One region of the Micromonospora sediminicola genome, then DNA from elsewhere that is predicted to be linked to it. Evidence: riboswitches for the same ligand, from Rfam matches in the RefSeq annotation. Region 1 holds a riboswitch; each other region holds the start of a gene.
What was found. A riboswitch is a leader RNA that binds a small molecule or an ion and turns the genes downstream of it on or off. The one in region 1 is predicted to bind cyclic di-AMP.

Region 1 (4,539 bases):
CGGAGCGCTGGCCAGCTATGCGATCACCGACCGGCTGGAGCTGGGCCCCCTGCACTTCCCGGTGACCTACCAGGCGGACGTGCTGGTCGCCACCGAGGACGAGGTGGTCACCGTGGCCCGGCAGCAGCCGGCGACGACGGTTCGCAACCACACCCGGCTGCGCGACGAGCCCGACGGCGTGGTGCGGATCGACGTGGAGATCACCCTCACCGCGCCGGCCCCGCTGTTCGGCTACGCGTTCCGCCAGGCCCGCGCCGCCCACCTGGGCCTCGCGGCCCGTCTGGGCGCGACCCTGGAGGGCCGGCCGGCCTGACTCAGCCGGCCCGCCCCGCCGGGACCGACCGGCGGGCGGGCGGGCGCAGCCGCCCCCACGGCTTCCAGGTGGACAGCACGGTGGCCACGAGCAGCAGTGTGGTGGAGACGGCGGGCGGCACCACCAGGTCGATCCGCAGGTGCGCGTCGGCCGCGCCGGCCAGCGCGCCGAGGTGCCGGACCCGGGGCGTCAGCAGGAGCAGCACCAGCCCGAGCATCACGGTGGTGAGCGCGAACTTCACCAGCACCCACCGCCACCGCAGCAGCCCCCACGGGGTGAGCAGCGCGCTGGCCACCCCGATCAGCCAGACCGCGACGCTCAGCGGCGCGAACAGCCAGGTGACCAGCAACGCCGCCGCGGGGTAGACGACCTCCGGGTCGGCGCCGCGCAGCCCGGCCACGCCCAGCGCGAGCAGCCCCAGGTCGGCGCCGAGCCAGCCGAGCGAGGTGACCAGGTGCGCGGTGAGCAGCGCCTTGCGTCCGGCGGGGGAGAGTCGTCTCATGCCACCGATCGTCGGCCGTCGCGCGGCCCACGTCGTGGGCCGCGCGACGACTCCCGGAGTACGTCGGGGAGCGTAGTGCTCAGTAGACCGACAGGTGTACGTGGTTGGTGTGGTCGCTGGACGGGTCGCCGTTGCCGCCGCTGTACGACTTCCAGCCGCTGCTGGGCAGCCAGATCTGCTTGAACCAGATCACGTAGAGCACGGCGAGCGGGTCGGCGTTGCGCACGAAGTACGCGGCCAGGTTGTTGCCGTACGTCCGGTCGCCGCCGCTGGCCACCCCGCCGAAGCCGTCCTTCTGGGCGGCGAAGTCGCAGGCGCGTCCCTTCGGGTGCTCGCCGGAGCCGCTGGGCCGGTGGCAGGAGACGTACCGGGTGAAGCCGGCCGCCTTGGCCTGGTTGAGCGCGTGCAGGGTGCGCGGGGTGATGCAGCCGTCGGCCGGCGTCGGGTCGTTGACGCTGCACGACTCCGCCGGCCAGGAGCCGTCGGAGTTGCGCTTGGCCGGCGTCGCGTTCGCCGTCGAGGTGCCCCGGACGCCGCCGCTGCCGGCGGACGGCCGGTCGTTCGCCACCTCCAGCGCCCGCTCGGCCTGCTGCTTGCGCTTGGCCATCACCGTGACCTGCTTGCGCTGCTCCCGGATCTCGCCGTCGAGCGCGGCGCGGGTCCGGGTCGCCTCGTCCCGGGTGGTGATCAGGTCGCGCAGCGTCCGGTCCTCGTGCGCGGCGACCTGCTCCAGCGCGGCCGCCCGGTCCATGAAGCCCTCCGGGCTGCTGCTGCCGAGCAGGGCCGCGGCGGTGCCCATCCGGCCGGTGCGGTACGCCACCTCGGCGATCTCGCCGACCTTGGCGTCGCGTACGGCCAGCTCGGCGCCGACCGCGTCGAGTCGCTCGGTGAGCTGCTTCTGCCGGGCCACCGACCGGCTCAGCGCGGCCTTGGCCTCCAGCCAGCCCTTGCTGGCCGCGTCGAGCTGGGCGCGCAGTTCCGGGGTGCCGCCCTCGTCGTCACCGCCGGGGGCGGCGGCGCGCAGGCCGGTGGGGGAGGCCGACCACGCCGCCGAGGCGGGGGAGGCCGGCGCGGTCACGACGCCGAGGGCCAGCATCGCGACGAGCAGGGCCGCCATCCGGGCGGCCGTCCGTCGTACAGGTGCCACTGGGGGCATTCACATGTCCTTCCGTCAACCGCCGACCGGGTTAGCTGACGGGTTCGGGACGGAAGATCCCTACCGCTGACGCGGATGCACCCCACGTACGTGGTTCCCCGGCTCGCCCTGCGGGCGATTAGGCGACGGCCGCTCCACCGGCGCCGGGGTGGCGCCCGCGGTGTGGCCGCGACCGAGCCTACCGGCGTTGCCCGGGGCCGGCTCCGTCGCCCGGAGCCGGTGAACCCGGCAAAGCCGGCATTACGCCACAATAGCGGCCTAGATTTAAGTTTGCCCTAATTACCACTCGGTCGGGCCGCACGCTCCGGCCGACGCTCCGGGTTCGATCTGCAACGTGGCGTGATCGATCGAGAAGTCCTCGTGCAGGGCGGCCCGGGCGGCGGCCAGCACGGTGGCGACCTCGGCGCCGGGAGCGGTGGTCAGGTGCGCCGAGGCCACCTCCATGCCCGAGGTCAGCGTCCACACGTGCAGGTCGTGCACCTCCGCCACGCCCGGCACGGCGGCCAGCCGGTCGTGCACCGCGGTCACCTGGAGGTGTTCCGGCGCGGCCTGCACCAGGATGCGCACCGCCGCCCGGCCGAGCCGCCAGGTGCGGGGCAGGATGAACAGACCGATCGCCACGGCCACCAACGGGTCGGCCCACCACCAGTCGGTGACCGCGATGACCAGCGCGGCGCCGATCACCCCGAGCGAGCCGAGCAGGTCGCCGAGCACCTCCAGGTACGCGCCGCGCAGGTTGATGCTCTCCTGCGCCCCGGAGCGCAGCAGCGCGAAGGCGCCGACGTTGGCGAGCAGGCCGAGCACCGCCACCACGAGCATCGGGCCGGCCAGCACCTGCGGCGGGTCACCGAACCGGCGTACCGCCTCGACCAGGACGTAGACCGCGACCGCGCCGAGCAGCACCGCGTTCGCCAGCGCCGCGAGGACCTCCAGCCGGTAGAGGCCGAATGTGCGCTGCGGATCGGTGGTGGCGCGCCGGGTGGCGGTGATCGCGGCCAGCGCCATGCCGATGCCGAGCACGTCGGTGAACATGTGCCCGGCGTCGGAGAGCAGCGCGAGCGAACCGGTCGCGAAGGCGGCCACCGCCTCGACCAGCATGAGGGCGGTGAGCAGCGCGAACGCCGCCCAGAGCCGGCCCCGGTGGCGGTGCGCCGCGTTGGTCACCGCACCGCTGTGGTCATGACCTGCGCCCACGCACACACCCTTCCCTCCCGCACCCTGGCCAGGCCCAATGTATGTTCACATCGCTATGTGTGCAAGTGAGGGTGGATCACCCGGTCGGGTCGAGCGTGGTGAGGCGTTGGGTGGCCCGGGACAACGCGACGTAGAGCGTGCGCACCCCCGAGCCGGGGTCGGCCCGGATCTCGCTCGGCGCGACCAGCACCACGCCGTCGTACTCCATGCCCTTGGCCTGCAGGCTGGTCACCACCTGGAGCCGGCCGGCGCCGAGGCCGTCCAGCCAGCCGGCCACCTCGTCCCGGCGCGGCACCGGCGTGATCACGCCGACGGTGCCCTCCACCTCGCCCAGCAGGATCCGGGCCGCCTCGACCGTGCTCGCCGGCAGCTCGGCGGCGGGCACCGTGCGCTCGACCGGCGACACGCCGGTGGAACGCACCGCGTCGGGCAGCGTCAGGTCCGGATACAGCCGGCGGATCTCCGCCGCCGCCACCGCGAAGATCTCCGCCGAGTTGCGGTAGTTGGTGGTCAGCTCGTAGCGGTGCCGGCGGCGACGCCCCAGCGCCTGGTCGCGGGCCCGGTCCAGCTCCTGCGGGTCGCCGGTCCAGGCGGTCTGCGCCGGGTCGCCGACCACCGTCCAGGACGCCAGCCGGCCCCGGCGCCCGATCATCCGCCACTGCATCGGCGAGACGTCCTGCGACTCGTCCACCACCACGTGGGCGTAGTCGCGGTAGTCCGCCGGACGCTCCCGGGCCGCCGCCCGGGCGGCGCGCTGCCGGTCGGCGTACGTGCTCAGCTCGCGCACGCCGCCGGCCAGCTGGTACGGGTCCCGCTTCGGCTTCGCCCGCCGCACCGGAGTGCCGAGCAACGCGTCCAGCTCGTCCAGCAGCGCGATGTCGGCGACGGTCGACCCGTCGGCGTCCAGCGTCCGGTACGCCTCGGTGAGCAACCGGATCTCGGCCGAGGAGAGGATCCCGCCGGCGTAGCGGCGCAGCCGGTCCGGGCGGGCGAGCCACCCCAGCACGTGACGCGGGTGCAACCGGGGCCACCAGGCCTTGAGGAACTCCCGGAACTCCGGCCGCTCGATGATCTCGTCCTCGAACGCGGGCTGCTCCGGCAACCGGCCCACCCGCAGCGTCCGGGCCTGCGCGTAGAGCGCGGCGAGCACCGCGTCGAACGCCGACCGGCGCACCTCGTTGCGGCGCGCGCCCCGGGTCAGCGTCCGGTCCCGGATGCCGTCCAGCGCCGGCCGCTCCAGCCGCAGCAGCTCACCGCGGTAGAGCAGGCGCAACTCCGCCGGGGAGTCCGGCACCGCGTCCCGCACCGCCCGCTCCAGCACCCGGCGCATCCGCAGCGACCCCTTCACCGCGGCCACCTCCGGCGGATCGGTCC
Region 2 (4,539 bases), 1.7 Mb from region 1:
GGTCGCGGGTTACCGCCGGCCGTACTGACCCGTTCGCTCCGACGGGAAGGCCCCCGGTCCAGCTGGACCGGGGGCCTTCCCGTGTCGGTGGGCCGTTACCGCGGCGCGCCGATCGGCGACGGCAGGACCAGCACGTCGTCGAGGTTCACGTACATGATCCGGTGACCGAACTGGACCTGCACGTAGCGGTTCTCGCCGCGCACCACGGTCCGGTCACCCGGCGCCGAGCCGTCGAACGAGACCGCGCGGTAGTACTCGCCGGGCAGCACCCCGCCGACCGCGTACCGCTGGCCCGCCGCGAGCGTGTACTGCAACGGCGAGATGGTCTGGTAGGGGATGGTGTCCGGGTAGGCGGCCTGCTCCGGGTAGGCGCGGCCGTACACCGGGATCGTGGCCCTGCCGGGCCGCGGGGTCACCACGAAGCCGGTGGCCCACTTCGCGGTCGGCGCCGACGCCGGGTTGAGGAACCACGCCTTCTGGCCGAGGTACCAGATCGCCGTCCAGTCGCCCTGCCGGCCGGCCACCGCGTACGTCTGGCCGGCGGAGGCGCGGGCGCCGTGGTCGGAGATGTACATCGTGTCCGGCGTGCCGTCCGGGCGCAGCCCGAGGTCGTTGACCAGCGGGGCGTCCACGCTCGGCGCGGTCCGCAGGACCACCGCGGAGGAGCCGCGCGACGGGCAGGTCGCGGCCGGCGGGGTGGGCGTCGGGACGCCCGGCGGCTGCTGGTTGCAGCCGACGAACGCCGGCCGGTTGGTGGCGAAGTCCGGGTCGATGGTGACCAGCCCGGTGCGGGCCGTGCCGGTGCTCCGGAACGGCGCCTTCATCAGGTCGAAGTAGTGCGACCAGTCCCAGTAGGGGCCCGGGTCCCAGTGCATGCCCTTCACGGTGCCGGCGGTGGTGCCCGGCACGTTGTCGTGCCCGATGATGTGCTGCCGGTCCAGCGGGATGCCGAACTTCAGCGCGAGGTGGCGGACCAGCTTGGCCGAGGCCCGGTACATCGCCTCGGTGTACCAGGTGCCCTGACCGGCGAAGCCCTCGTGCTCCAGACCGATGGACTTGGCGTTGACGTACCAGTTGCCGGCGTGCCAGCCGACGTCCTTGGCCTTGATGTGCTGGGCGACGTAGCCGTCCACCGAGCGCAGCGTGTAGTGCCAGCCCAGGTAGTCGGCCCGCTTCACCAGGTCGACGCTGGGGCCGAAGTAGCCCTCGGTGTCGTGGATGACGATGTATTCGATCTTCTGCTGCTTCGGCCGGTTGCCCAGGTCGTGGTTGCCGTAGTCGCCCGGGTCGGCGCTGAGCTGCTCGTACGGGGCGGGGATCCACTCACAGGCCAGCCGGACCGGGCACTCCAGGCCGTCCGGCCGCTGGGCGTGGCGCAGGCCGAGCCGGGCCAGCCGGGACCGGTCCGGCCGGGCGGCGGTGGCGGCCAGCGTGACCCGCTGCCCGTCGTCGGTGGTCCGGGTCGCGCCCTGGCCGAGCTGGTCGTAGACCTCGTCGGCGAAGGCCGCCGCCGCGTCGGCGGTGTCCGCGCCGGAGTAGCGGGCCACCGCGCCGTACCAGGCCGCCGCGTCGGTGCCGGCGCCGACCGGCCCGCCCAGTGCCTTCTGGTACGACGCGAGCAGCGCCGCGCCACCGCGGATGTTCGCCGCCGGGTCGGTGCGCAGCGTCTGCGCGTCGAGCCCGGTGAGCGTCGCGGCGGTGTCGATCGTCTGCAGCGAGGCGCGGGGCAGCGGGGTCTCCCGTGCCGGCGCGGCGGCGGTGGCCGGGTCGAGGGTGAGCGGGCGGGAGTCGTCGCCGCGCGGGTCCTCGTCCTCGTCGACGTGGGCGCTGCCCGGGGTGGCGAGGACGTGTGCCGCGTCGGTCAGGTGCATCGGGCCGTAGCCGCCGCTGGTGCTGGGTTGGCCGGGGTGGGTGTCCCAGCGGGACTCGAGGTAGGAGACGCCGAGCAGCACGTTCTGCGGCACGCCGTACTCGGTGGCCGCGGCGGCGTACTGCCGTTGCCGGTCGGTGGCGGGTCCGGCCGTCTCCGGCGCGGCGGTCACCGGGCCGGTGACGGCCAGCGCGGTGGCGGTCGCCACGGCGGCGGCCAGCAGTATCCGTCCGCCCGACGGTGGGGTGGAGAGGTGCATCGAACCTCCTGGACAGGGATGGGGGTCACTGCGTCCCCACCCTCACTCCGCACACCCGCGAGGGTCAATACCTTTCCAGCAGGTAATCCTTAATGAAAGAAAACTTCACCCAGGTGTCGGTACGGAGTGTCACGGCGTCCCGAGTTGCGGATCGATAACGACGGCTCCTACTCTGGTGAATCGTCGGCCGCCAGTCTCACCGTCCAACCCGGTCGGTGACGGTCCGGCACCGCCGAGTCGCCCACGGGCGAGCCGGGGAACCAGGTACCTGGGGTGAATCCGCAGCGGAGCTGCGGTAGGGCGGCTCCCTTCCCGTCCGAATCCGTCAGCTAACCCGGTAGGCGGTCAGGAAGAAGGAGTACGGACGCCCGGTGGCACTCCATGCCCCGCGGCCGTCGTCGAACCGGTCGGTCGACCGGTCCCTCGTCGCGCCGCGTTCCCGCTGGTCCCGCTTCACCACCGCCCTCGCCGCCCTGGTCGGCACCGCCGTCGTTCTGACCGGCGGCGCCACGGCGGCCCACGCCGAACCCTCGGTCGCCGAGATCGAGGCCCAGATCGACCGCGACTGGAACAAGCTCGAACCGGTCATCGAGCAGGTCAACGCCGTACGCGAGCAGCTCGCGGTGCGGCGCAAGCAGGCCGACGCGCTCGGCCGGCAGATCGCCCCGCTGCAGGCCCGGGTGGACGCGGCGTTGGGCCAGGTCGGCGGGCTCGCCGCCGACGCGTACAAGGGCGACAACCTCTCCACCGTCAACGCCCTGCTGGGCAGCCGCTCGCCGGGCGACCTGGTCAGCGGCCTGGAGCTGCTCGACCGCTTCGCACACCACCAGCAGGAGCAGGTGCGTGCCGTCGCCGAATTGCGCGACGAGCTGGCCGCCAAGAAGCGGCCGCTGGACCAGATGGTCGCCGACCTGAGCCGCACCGAGGCGCAGCTCGCGACGAAGAAGAAGCAGATCGACACCGAGATCGCCAAGCTAGAGAAGCTGCGGCTGAAGGTGTACGGCAAGGGTGGCGGCGGCCCGCTGCGCCCGGCGCCGTGCCCCGCCGGCTACCCCGGCGGCCCGGCCGGGGCTGCGGTCAAGTTCGCCTGCGCCCAGATCGGCAAGATCTACGTCTGGGGGGCCGCCGGCCCGGACCACTTCGACTGCTCCGGCCTGACCATGGCCGCCTGGGCCAAGGGCGGGGTCTCGCTGCCGCACAACGCGCGGCAGCAGCACGACGTGACGAAGCGGGTCAGCCGGTCCGAGCTGCGCGCCGGTGACCTGGTCTTCTACTACGGCGACCTGCACCACGTGGGCATGTACGTGGGCGACGGCTGGGTGGTGCACGCCTCCCAGTCCGGCAAGCCGATCACCATGAAGCGCGTCGACGACGGCGACATCAACAGCTACGGCCGCCCCGCCTGAGGTGTAAGGAAGGGCCCCCTCTTAACGCATTCTGCATAGGAGGGGGCCCCTCTTAACAAGAGGCGTTCGGCGTCAGCGGGTCGGCCAGGTGCGCCAGCTCTGCCAGGACCGGCTCGGCGTCGGGCCGCGCTGGCCCTGGTAACGCGATCCGTAGACGGCCGAGCCGTACGGGTGCTCGGCCGGCGAGGAGAGCCGGAAGATGCAGAGCTGACCGATCTTCATTCCCGGCCAGAGCGTGATCGGCAGGTTCGCCACGTTGGACAGCTCCAGCGTGACGTGGCCGGAGAAGCCCGGGTCGATGAAGCCGGCGGTGGAGTGGGTCAGCAGGCCGAGCCGGCCCAGGCTGGACTTGCCCTCCAGTCGCCCGGCGAGCTGGTCGCCCAGCGAGATCACCTCCAGCGTGGAGGCGAGCACGAACTCGCCCGGGTGCAGCACGAAGGGCTGGCCCTCCGGCACCTCCACCATCGACGTCAGGTCGTCCTGCTGCACCGACGGGTCGATGTGGGTGTAGAGATGGTTGTTGAAGACCCGGAACAACCGGTCCAGGCGTACGTCGATGCTGGACGGCTGCACCAGCGTGGGCTCGAAGGGCTCCAGCGCGAGCGTGCCCGACTTGATCTCGGAGACCAGGTCGCGGTCGGAGAGCAGCATCGGAACACCATAGCGACCGGTACGGGTGACCTGCGTGTCGCACTACTTCTTCGTACACGTGTTCGATAGAATGTCCGCATGGCTTCCTGGTCCGAATTCGCCGCCGACGAGCCCCGCCTCGCCGACGAGATCCGCCTCCTGATGCAGCAGTACGGGCCGGGCTTCGGCTACCTCGCCACGGTCCGCGCCGACGGCGGCCCGCGGGTGCACCCGGTCTCCCCGGTGATCACCGCCGACGGGCTCTGGTGCTTCGTCATCGACTCCCCGAAGCGCCGCGACCTCGAACGCGACGGCCGCTACGCGCTGCACTCCTTCCCGCCGGAGGAGAGCGACGACGAGGCCTACGTGGCGGG
Region 3 (4,539 bases), 1.6 Mb from region 1:
GCCGACCACCACGACCACCCCGCCGTCGGGCGGCTGCTCCGGCAACAAGCTGGCCAACCCCGGCTTCGAGTCGGGCGCCGTGAACTGGACCGCCTCGTCCGGCGTCATCACCACGGACAGCGGCCAGGCCGCGCACGGCGGCTCGTACAAGGCCTGGCTCGACGGCTACGGCTCGTCGCACACCGACACCCTGAGCCAGTCGGTGACCGTTCCGGCCGGCTGCCGCGCGACGCTGAGCTTCTGGCTGCACATCGACAGCGCGGAGTCGACCACGACCACCGCGTACGACAAGCTCACCGTCAAGGCCGGCAGCACCACGCTGGCGACCTACTCGAACCTGAACAAGGCCACCGGCTACGTGCAGCGGTCCTTCGACGTCTCGTCGCTGGCCGGCACCACGGCGACCATCTCGTTCAGCGGCGTGGAGGACAGCTCCCTGCAGACGTCCTTCGTCGTCGACGACACCGCGGTCACCCTGAGCTGACCGTAGGGCGAGCGGCCGGTCGTCGTCCTCCGGGCGGCCGGCCGCTTCGTCGCGTCGGCAGGTCGGTCAGGCCGGGCGGCCGGCCCGGGACGCGGCGCCCCGGTCGCGCGGGATCCGCGCGGCCACCTCGTGCATCGCCCGGCTGAACAGCTCCGCCTGGTCGGGCAGGCCGCCGAGGCGGGCCGCCAGGGCGTCGGCGTCGGCCCGGGCCGAGTCGCTGACCCGGGCGTCCAGCTCGGCCAGCGCGGCGTTGACGGCGGCGACGACGTGTCCGCAGAGGACCTCCAGCGGCTCGCCGGCCAGGTCCGGGTCGACGGCGACCGAGTCCAGTCGGCCACCCTGGACGGCGACCGCCCGGACGCGGCCGTCGGCCGCGGCGCCCTCGGCCCGGAGCAACTCGCCCGGCTCGCCGTCGGGGTGCACGCCGGCCCGGGACCGCATCGCCGCGAGCGCCTGCTGCGTCCGGCTCAGGAGCTCGTCGAGGCTCGCGGCGGCCGAGAACGGGTCGATGGTCATATCCGCGCTTTCTTCACGTCTTAGCCGAGCATCGTGACCATAGCAACCGGCACCGACCGAGCGCGGTCACCGGCCGGCCCCGCCCGCAAGCGAGCAGGTCGGGCGCCGCGCGCCCGGCGTGTCGCGCGACCGCGAACGCCCGGCCGGAGCCCCGGCCGGGCGTTCGTCGGCTCAGCGCAGGCGCAGTCGCTGACCCGGGAAGATCAGGCCCGGATCGTCGCCGACGACGGCGCGGTTGCGCTCGTGCAGCGCCCGCCACCCCCCGGCGACGTGCGCCGCGACGGCGATGCCGGAGAGTGTGTCGCCGGAGCGCACCCGGTAGGTGCCGGCGCCGCCCCGCCCGGCCGGTCGGTCCACCGTGGACCTCGTCGTGGTGGGCCGGTCGGTGACCTTCCTCGGCGCGGGGCGGTCCGCCTTCCGCGGCGTGGGACGGTCGGCCGCCTTCTTCGGGGACGAGCCGGATCCGCCCTTGCGGCCGCAGACCGGCCAGGCGCCGATGCCCTGCCCGTCCAGGACCCGCTCGGCGACGGCGATCTGCTCCGACCGGCTGGCCAGGTCCGCCCGGGCGGCGTACTTCTTCCCGCCGTGGCCGTTCCAGGTGCCGCGCGAGAACTGGAGCCCGCCGTAGTAGCCGTTGCCGGTGTTGATGTGCCAGTTGCCGCCGGACTCGCACCGCGCGACGGCGTCCCAGTTGACGCCGGAGGCGCTGGCCGGGACGGCCGGAGCGAACAGGACCGCGGCGCCGGCCAGGACCACGCCGACGGCGGTACGACGGGCTGCGTATGCAGTTGCCATGGGGATTCCTCCACGCCGACGAGGTGAGCTGTCGGGTTCGGGCCGAGGAGCCCGGCCGCCGCTGGCGGCTTCACCCCGAGGTGACGTGCACCGAGGAACGTTGGGTCCCCCGCTCCCGCCGAGGTTCGGTTACCGCCGGGCCGGCGGCGGGATTAGGCGTTACCGGCCCGTGGTGTCCGCGACCGCGGACGCCACCGACGCTAGGGACGATTTCGGGCGATCGCCCACTTCTTGGGATGTTCGTCACCCACGTGGGCGACCGCGCACACGGGACACGACGACGTGGTAGCGGGACGTCCGGGCCGGATCCGGACGCCCCGCCCGGGCGTCCCGGCCCCGGGCTACCGTGGGCGGGACCGGCAAGATCGCACGAGGAGCGGCACGGATGACCGAGCACGGACACGAGCTGGCCTTCGGCGGCTTCCTCACCCCCACCGCCGGACGGCCGGACCAGGTGGTGGCCCTCGCCTCGCTCTGCGAGCAGGTCGGGCTGGACCTGGTCACCTTCCAGGACCACCCCTACCAGCCGGGTTTCCTGGACACGTGGACGCTGATGTCGTACGTGGCCGCCGCCACCGACCGGATCGGACTGGCCGGCAACGTGCTCAACCTGCCGCTGCGCCAGCCGGTGGTGCTCGCCCGCAGCGTGGCCAGCCTGGACCTGCTCACCGGCGGCCGGGTCGAGCTGGGGCTGGGCGCGGGCGCGTTCTGGGACGCGATCGAGGCGGCCGGCGGGCGGCGGCTCTCCCCCGGCGCGGCGGTCGACGCGCTCGACGAGGCGATCCAGGTCATCCGGGAGGTCTGGGGCACCGACCGACGCGGGATGATCCGCGTCGCCGGGGAGCACTACCGGGTGGTCGGCGCGAAGCGCGGACCGGCGCCGGCCCATCCGGTGGGCATCTGGGTGGGCGCGTACAAGCCACGCATGCTGCGCCTGGTCGGTCGCGCCGCGGACGGCTGGCTGCCGTCGTTGGCCTACCTGCCGAACGGGCCCGACGAGCTGCCCGCACTCAACGCGCTGGTCGACGAGGGCGCGCGGGCCGCCGGGCGGGACCCCGGCGAGATCCGCCGGATGCTCAACGTGACCGGCAGTTTCACCCGCTCGTCCACGGGGTTCCTGGCCGGGCCGCCGCAGCGGTGGGTGGAGGACCTGGCCGGGCTCACCCTGGAGCACGGCATCACCACCTTCGTCCTGGGCAGCGACGAGCCGCGCGCCATCCAGCTCTTCGCCCAGGAGGTGGCGCCGGCGGTCCGGGAGCTGGTCGCGGCCGAGCGCACCACGTCGGGCAGCGGCGCCCGCGCCGTCGCGCGGGAGCAGGCCGCCGGCGGCGTTCCGACCACCCTCGCGGTCACCCCCACGCCCGACCCGGGGGTACGCCTGAGCGCGCGCCGCCTCTGGGACGAGTCGACCCGTCCGACCGCCCCGCCGGCGCCGGCCGGGCACGTCTACCCGGCCCACGCGCAGGCCGCGGGGCAACATCTGGTGGACGTGCACGACCACCTGCGCCGGGAGCTGGCCCAGGTGCGGGACCTGCTGGAACAGGTCACGCGGGGCGCGGTCTCGCCGGGCGGGGCGCGGGCCGCGCTGAACGAGATGACCCTGCGGCAGAACAACTGGACGCTGGGCGCGTACTGCGCCGCGTACTGCACCGTGGTGACCCAGCACCACGGACTGGAGGACGCCTCGGTCTTCCCGCACCTGCGCCGCGCCGACGCCGGGCTGGCGGCGGTGCTGGACCGGCTGGAGGAGGAGCACGTGGTGATCCACGGCGTGGTGGAGGGTGTCGACCGGGCGCTGGTGGAGCTGATCAGCCGACCGGGTGACTTCACCGGGCTCCAGGAGGCGGCGGACCTGCTCACCGACACGCTGCTGTCACACCTGTCGTACGAGGAGCACCAGATCGTCGAGCCGCTGGCCCGGCACGGCTTCTACCCCGGTCAGCTGTGACCGACGGATATTCCCGAGCCGCGACGTGAGATAGCTGGCTTTTGTTTCCCTAAGTCAGCGCGGTAGCGTCGGGCCCATGACGGACTTCCTCGCGCAGCGCGACTCCTGGTCCACCGCCAACTGCTCGATCGCCCGGGCGCTCGAGGTGGTCGGCAACCGCACCACGCTGCTCCTGCTGCGCGAGGCGTCGTTCGGCACCCGGCGCTTCGACGACTTCGCCCGCCGGGTCGGCGTGAGCGAACCGGTCGCCGCCACCCGCCTCAAGCAGCTCGTCGCCGACGGCCTGCTCGACCGGCGGCCCTACCGGGAGCCCGGGCAGCGCACCCGCGACGAGTACGTGCTCACCGCCAAGGGCCGCGACCTGCTGCCCGTGCTCGTCGCCCTCCGCCAGTGGGGCGACGCGTACGCCGCCGACGAGGTCGGCCCGTCCGTCCTGGTCACCCATCACGACTGCGGGGCGGACGTGCACGCCCGGCTGCGCTGCGACGCCGGGCACGACGTGCCGGCCGACGAGCTGGCCGTGCTGCCCGGTCCGGGCCTGCGGGCCTCCTGATCCACCCACCCTCAGCACCCTCGGAGCGAGACATGAAGATCGCTGGAAGCACCGCCCTGGTCACCGGCGCGAACCGCGGCTTCGGCCGGCACCTGGCCGCGGAACTCGTGGCGCGGGGCGCCACGGTCTGGGCCGGCGCGCGCAACCCGGACAGCGTCGACCTGCCCGGCGTCACCCCGCTACGCCTGGACGTCACCGACCCCGCCTCGGTGGCCGCCGCCGCGCAGCGCGCCGGCGACGTGA
Region 4 (4,539 bases), on a different contig from region 1:
GCGAACAGTCCGGCGAGCCCGGAGACGCGCAGGTAGCGGCGGGCCGCCTCGTCCCGGCTGGCGAACCAGGTCACCGGCCGCGCGGCCAACTCGGCCGACTTCGCCAGCTCCGCCGGCGACCAGACCACCTTGATGCCGAGGCCGACCACCGCGTCGACGGGCAGGCCCCGCTGCCGGGCGGCCAGCGCCAGCGCCACCACGCCCCCGAGCGAGTGCCCGAGCAGCACCAGCCGGTCCCGCGGACCGAATCGCTCGGTGACCGGCCCCAGCCCCTCCACCAGGCGCTGCGCCAGGCCCGCGAAGGAGTAGCCGGACAGCGGTGGCGACCAGCCGTGGCCGGCCAGGTCGGGGGCGAGCCATCGGCCGGGCCAGCGCCGCTCCAGCAGCGGCGCCCAGGGCAGCCACACCTCGCCGGTGGCACCCATGCCGTGCAGGAGCACCAGGTGACGGGTCCCCGTCGTATCGCCCATACGGCGCAGTCTGCCACCGGACGGACACGACGCGCGAGAGCCGACGCCTCCCGCAACCGTGGCACCCGCCGCCGGCGCGTCCGTCACCACGGGACGCCTTCCGGAGATTCGTCGACGATCGCGCCCTCGCCTCGGGCCCGCCGCCGGGAGACGGCCACGGACGCGGGCCGTGCTTCGTGGGCGTTGCCCGGCCTCGGACGGAACGGACGTCTGGTACGGCGTGACATACCGATGGCGTTCCACTCGCGGCGTCGGCTCACGGTGGGTGGAACGGGGTGCGTGTCTACCGGACCGGGATGCACCCATGACGTTCCACCGACGGGGCTGGCGGGCGCTGGGTGGAACGTCATGGGTGTCTCCGCGGCCGGGATGCACCCATGACGTTCCACCGACGGGGCTGGCGGCCGCTGGGTGGAACGCCATGGGTGTCTCCGCGGCCGGGATACACCCATGACGTTCCACCGACGGGGCTGGCGGCCGCTGGGTGGAACGCCATGGGTGTCTCCGCGGCCGGGATACACCCATGACGTTCCACCGGCCGGGTTGGCGGGCGCTGGGTGGAGCGTCACGGGTGTCTGCGGGTGTCCGGATGCACCCGTGGGCTTTCACCCGGGCGCGTGGGGTGCGGGTGGGTGTCCGGTTCGGTGGTGGTGGGCGGCACCCCGGGCGTGGAATCGGCGCCGGGTCGGCGGCGTTGTAGACGGGTGAACGACCGAGCAGGCAGCGAGCCCCCGAGCCGCCGCCCCGCCCACGGGAATGACGGTGGGCGGACGGTCGTTACACATCATCCCGGCGCCGCGACGAGGCCCCCCGCTCCGCGAGCCAGCCGGACATCCCCGGCCCCGTGAGCTGGCCCCCCGGCTCCACGAGCGTGCCGGATCCCTTCAAGACTTTTCGAGCGCCTGACGGTGCCCACACCCCCCCGGTGTGTTGACCCCCGAATGGAGCCCTCTCATGAACACGATCCTGCGCAAGAGCATCCTGGGTATCGCTGGTCTGGCCTTCACCGGTGGCGTGTTCGCCGGTCCGGTCGCCGCCCACGCCGACACCCCCGCCCACGCCGCCGCCAAGCCCGTCGCGGTCGCGTCCGTGCAGGGTGAGCAGTCCCGCATCACCCTGAACGACGAGCAGACCGCCAACGCCAAGGCGATCATCGCCGCCACGAAGAAGGCCGGCCTGCCCGAGCGGGCCGCGGTCATCTCGATCGCCACCGCCCTGCAGGAGTCGAAGCTGGAGAACCTCGGGCACCTCGGCGACAAGAATGACCACGACTCGCTGGGCCTGTTCCAGCAGCGCCCCTCCTCCGGTTGGGGCACGCCGGAGCAGATCACCGACCCCGAGTACTCCACCCTGGCCTTCCTCAAGGGCCTGAAGCAGGTCGACGGCTGGGACAAGATGCCCCTGACCGACGCCGCCCAGACCGTCCAGGTCTCCGCCTACCCCGACGCCTACGCCCAGTGGGAGAAGCAGGCCACCGACATCGTGAACCAGCACTGGACCAAGTAAGACCCACGCGAAGGCCGGCACCCCCAACAGGGTGCCGGCCTTTCGCGCGTCGTAAAAGGCGTCAGGCGGAGTAGCCGCGCGTCGCCATCCAGTTCGCCAGATCGATGGTGGTGACCCAGTACGAGGGCAGCGACGGGTCAGCCGAGTCGGCGATCCGGACGGTCCGGCCGTCGTTCTTGTAGCCGACCACCGCGATGTAGTGACCGCCCGGGAACGAGTGCCAGCCGCCGTTGGTGTCGGTGGCGTCGCCGGCGACGTTGGCGACGACCGCGCGGCCGTTGCTGACCGCCGTGACCACGTCGGCCTGGAGCCGGTCCATCTGGGCCGGGGTGGCCGCGCCCGGGATCATGCGGGTCCGGTACGGGTTGCCCTTGACCTGCTGGTTGAGCACGCGCGTGGTGTCCTCGGCCGAGTTGGTGCCCATCTCGGTGGTGCCGAGGGCGACGGCGAGCGTGTCCTGGCTCCGCTCGATGCCGTTGGCGCTGAGCGCGTTGCGCACCGCGGCCGGGCCGCAGTAGTAGTAGGTGGTCTGCGCCTGGTAGTCGTAGTCGAGCACCTTGCTCGCCGGCGGCTTCGGCTTGGGCTTCGGCTTGGTGTCCGGGTCGGTGGTGGCCTTGGCCGCCGGCTTCGCCGAGGGCGAGGCGGTGGGTGCGGCGCTGGGTGAGGCGCTCGGCGAGGGGACGGCGATGCGGGCCTCACCGCGGCTGGCGGCCTCGCCGAGGCGGGAGCCGAGTTCGGCGACCGCGACGGTGTTCTCCGACCGGGACGCGGTGTCGTCGGTGGCGGCGAGGGCGACACCGGTGCCGCCGGCCAACACGAGGGCGGCGGCCGAACCGGCGATGATCTGGTACGGGCGCTCGGTGGCGAGACGCCGCAGCTGACGCTTCAGGTGGTGCTTCACGGGTTCCTCCAGGGCGTGAGCGGCACACGCCGGCCCCCGCGCGGAGGACTTCACGCGCGTTCGACGGGGCGGGACGGCCGCGGGACGGGGCACCCGGACAGCCGGGCGCACACGGGGGGTCGGGTGGGCGTCGCCGTCAGGCGAGCGCCGGCACCACCGGGCCGTGGAGGTGGGGGGACGATCGGGGGGTGGTTCGCACGAGGAATGGAACTCCTTCCGTGGCCGCCGACCGGGTTAGCTGACGGATTCGGGCGGGAAGTACGCCCTACCGCGGGCCGTGGCTCGCGGATTCACCCCGGTGTTGCTGTGGGTCCCCGGTTCGTATGCACGATTAGGCGGGTCGGTGCGGCGTCGCCGTCTGCGATCGAAAACCGCACCGGACGCGCCGACACTACCGGTGGGTACGCCTCAAGCCAAGCGCTCCCACCTGCGTAAACATCGTCCGCGACTACGGATATCGGAACAGCCGGTTACTGACTTCACTCAATGGGGGCAAGGGTTCGAGCCGGCATCGGAAGGCGAAAAGCGGGCATTCGACCGGCCGACGCCCCGCAATTGTCGGGTCCGCTGACCGGTTGTGCGCCGAGCGCCCGTTTCCGGGCCGCACGTGAGCGGGCTCACCGCATTCGGGTAACGATTCGGCGGAGACGCCACTCAGCCGACCCGGGCCGGCCGCCAGCGGGCGCCGCGGACGACGGTGGGCACCGGGACTCGGCTGGCCGACGCGACGCGGGGGGCGGGCGACGGCCGCACCGCGGCGGCCGCCGCGTAGGTCTCGGCGGCCAGCGTCCGCGCCGCGTCGGCGGCGAGCTCCGCGTCCCGCCAGGCCTGTCGCTCCCGCTCGGCGGCCGCCTCCCAGGCCGCCCGTCGGCCGTCACGGATCGTCCGGGCCAGCACGATCTCCTGCTCAGCCGGATGGCGACGCGGGTCCCACCCGTTGCGGTGGGCCAGCACGTCCGCGAGCTGCCGGGCGGTCAGGTCGCCCCGCCAGTGCGCCGCCATGGCGGCGTGGTGCAGCCAGCGCTCCCGCGCCGCGTACTCGGACGGGGTGTGTGGCGTGCGCGGCGCGGGCAGCGCGGCGGCGCCGGCCAGGCGGCGGGCGGCCGCCTCCGCCTCGTCGAAGGCCACCCAGGCCCGCTCCGCCTCGTCCTGGACGGCCAGCCACCGCTCGCGTCGCCGGCGGGCGGTCTGGGCGGCTCCGGCGGCGGCCACCGCCACCTCGTCGGCGTAGCGGGCGAGGTCCGCCCGGTGCAGCGCCTCCGCGTCGACCGGATCGGGTTCGAGGTCCGCCGCGCCGTCGCGGTCGGGGCGGGCGACGAGCACGGCGAGCAGGCCGAAGGCGGACACGAGCAGGGCCGACCAGATCGCGGCGGCCTCGGGGACGGCGGTGAGGAAGTGGTAGAGAACGGTCTGCGACATGGTCGGCACCTCACGGAGAAGACGTGGCGGGAAGGTCGCACGCCGGTCGGGGCGGGGCGCGGCCGCGGAACGGGCGCCGCCGGGCCGCCGAGGCGGGTGCGGGGTGAGGTTCGGTGGGTGCGGGGACGGGCCGGGGACCGCCCGTGCGGTCAGCGGGCGGGCGGGGCCCGGGGGCCGACCGGCGCCGGGTGCCGACCGGCCGGGACCGGCTCCCGGTGGCCGGGCCGCGCGACCGCGTCCCGG

Region 2: another riboswitch for cyclic di-AMP. It lies ahead of GA0070622_RS01815 (C40 family peptidase); the one in region 1 lies ahead of GA0070622_RS10160 (coiled-coil domain-containing protein).
Region 3: another riboswitch for cyclic di-AMP. It lies ahead of GA0070622_RS17355 (LysM peptidoglycan-binding domain-containing protein); the one in region 1 lies ahead of GA0070622_RS10160 (coiled-coil domain-containing protein).
Region 4: another riboswitch for cyclic di-AMP. It lies ahead of GA0070622_RS23215 (C39 family peptidase); the one in region 1 lies ahead of GA0070622_RS10160 (coiled-coil domain-containing protein).

Annotation. Positions count from the first base shown of each region.
Region 1 is NZ_FLRH01000003.1:2,018,391-2,022,929, forward strand. It holds gene GA0070622_RS10150 (SRPBCC family protein) at 1-313, shown strand, start outside; gene GA0070622_RS10155 (hypothetical protein) at 315-815, opposite strand; gene GA0070622_RS10160 (coiled-coil domain-containing protein) at 895-1,971, opposite strand; cyclic di-AMP (ydaO/yuaA leader) riboswitch at 1,976-2,106, opposite strand; gene GA0070622_RS10165 (cation diffusion facilitator family transporter) at 2,251-3,165, opposite strand; gene GA0070622_RS10170 (HelD family protein) at 3,242-4,539, opposite strand, start outside.
Region 2 is NZ_FLRH01000003.1:282,098-286,636, reverse strand. It holds gene GA0070622_RS01825 (C40 family peptidase) at 1-28, shown strand, start outside; gene GA0070622_RS01820 (N-acetylmuramoyl-L-alanine amidase) at 96-2,129, opposite strand; cyclic di-AMP (ydaO/yuaA leader) riboswitch at 2,350-2,487, shown strand; gene GA0070622_RS01815 (C40 family peptidase) at 2,501-3,535, shown strand; gene dcd (dCTP deaminase) at 3,608-4,186, opposite strand; gene GA0070622_RS01805 (pyridoxamine 5'-phosphate oxidase family protein) at 4,265-4,539, shown strand, end outside.
Region 3 is NZ_FLRH01000003.1:3,639,944-3,644,482, reverse strand. It holds gene GA0070622_RS17365 (M4 family metallopeptidase) at 1-484, shown strand, start outside; gene GA0070622_RS17360 (YbaB/EbfC family nucleoid-associated protein) at 551-1,000, opposite strand; gene GA0070622_RS17355 (LysM peptidoglycan-binding domain-containing protein) at 1,172-1,795, opposite strand; cyclic di-AMP (ydaO/yuaA leader) riboswitch at 1,800-1,926, opposite strand; gene GA0070622_RS17350 (LLM class flavin-dependent oxidoreductase) at 2,181-3,743, shown strand; gene GA0070622_RS17345 (winged helix-turn-helix transcriptional regulator) at 3,820-4,296, shown strand; gene GA0070622_RS17340 (SDR family oxidoreductase) at 4,329-4,539, shown strand, end outside.
Region 4 is NZ_FLRH01000004.1:394,070-398,608, forward strand. It holds gene GA0070622_RS23205 (alpha/beta fold hydrolase) at 1-470, opposite strand, end outside; gene GA0070622_RS23210 (hypothetical protein) at 1,425-1,976, shown strand; gene GA0070622_RS23215 (C39 family peptidase) at 2,038-2,889, opposite strand; cyclic di-AMP (ydaO/yuaA leader) riboswitch at 3,086-3,225, opposite strand; gene GA0070622_RS23220 (hypothetical protein) at 3,532-4,296, opposite strand; gene GA0070622_RS33505 (hypothetical protein) at 4,446-4,539, opposite strand, start outside.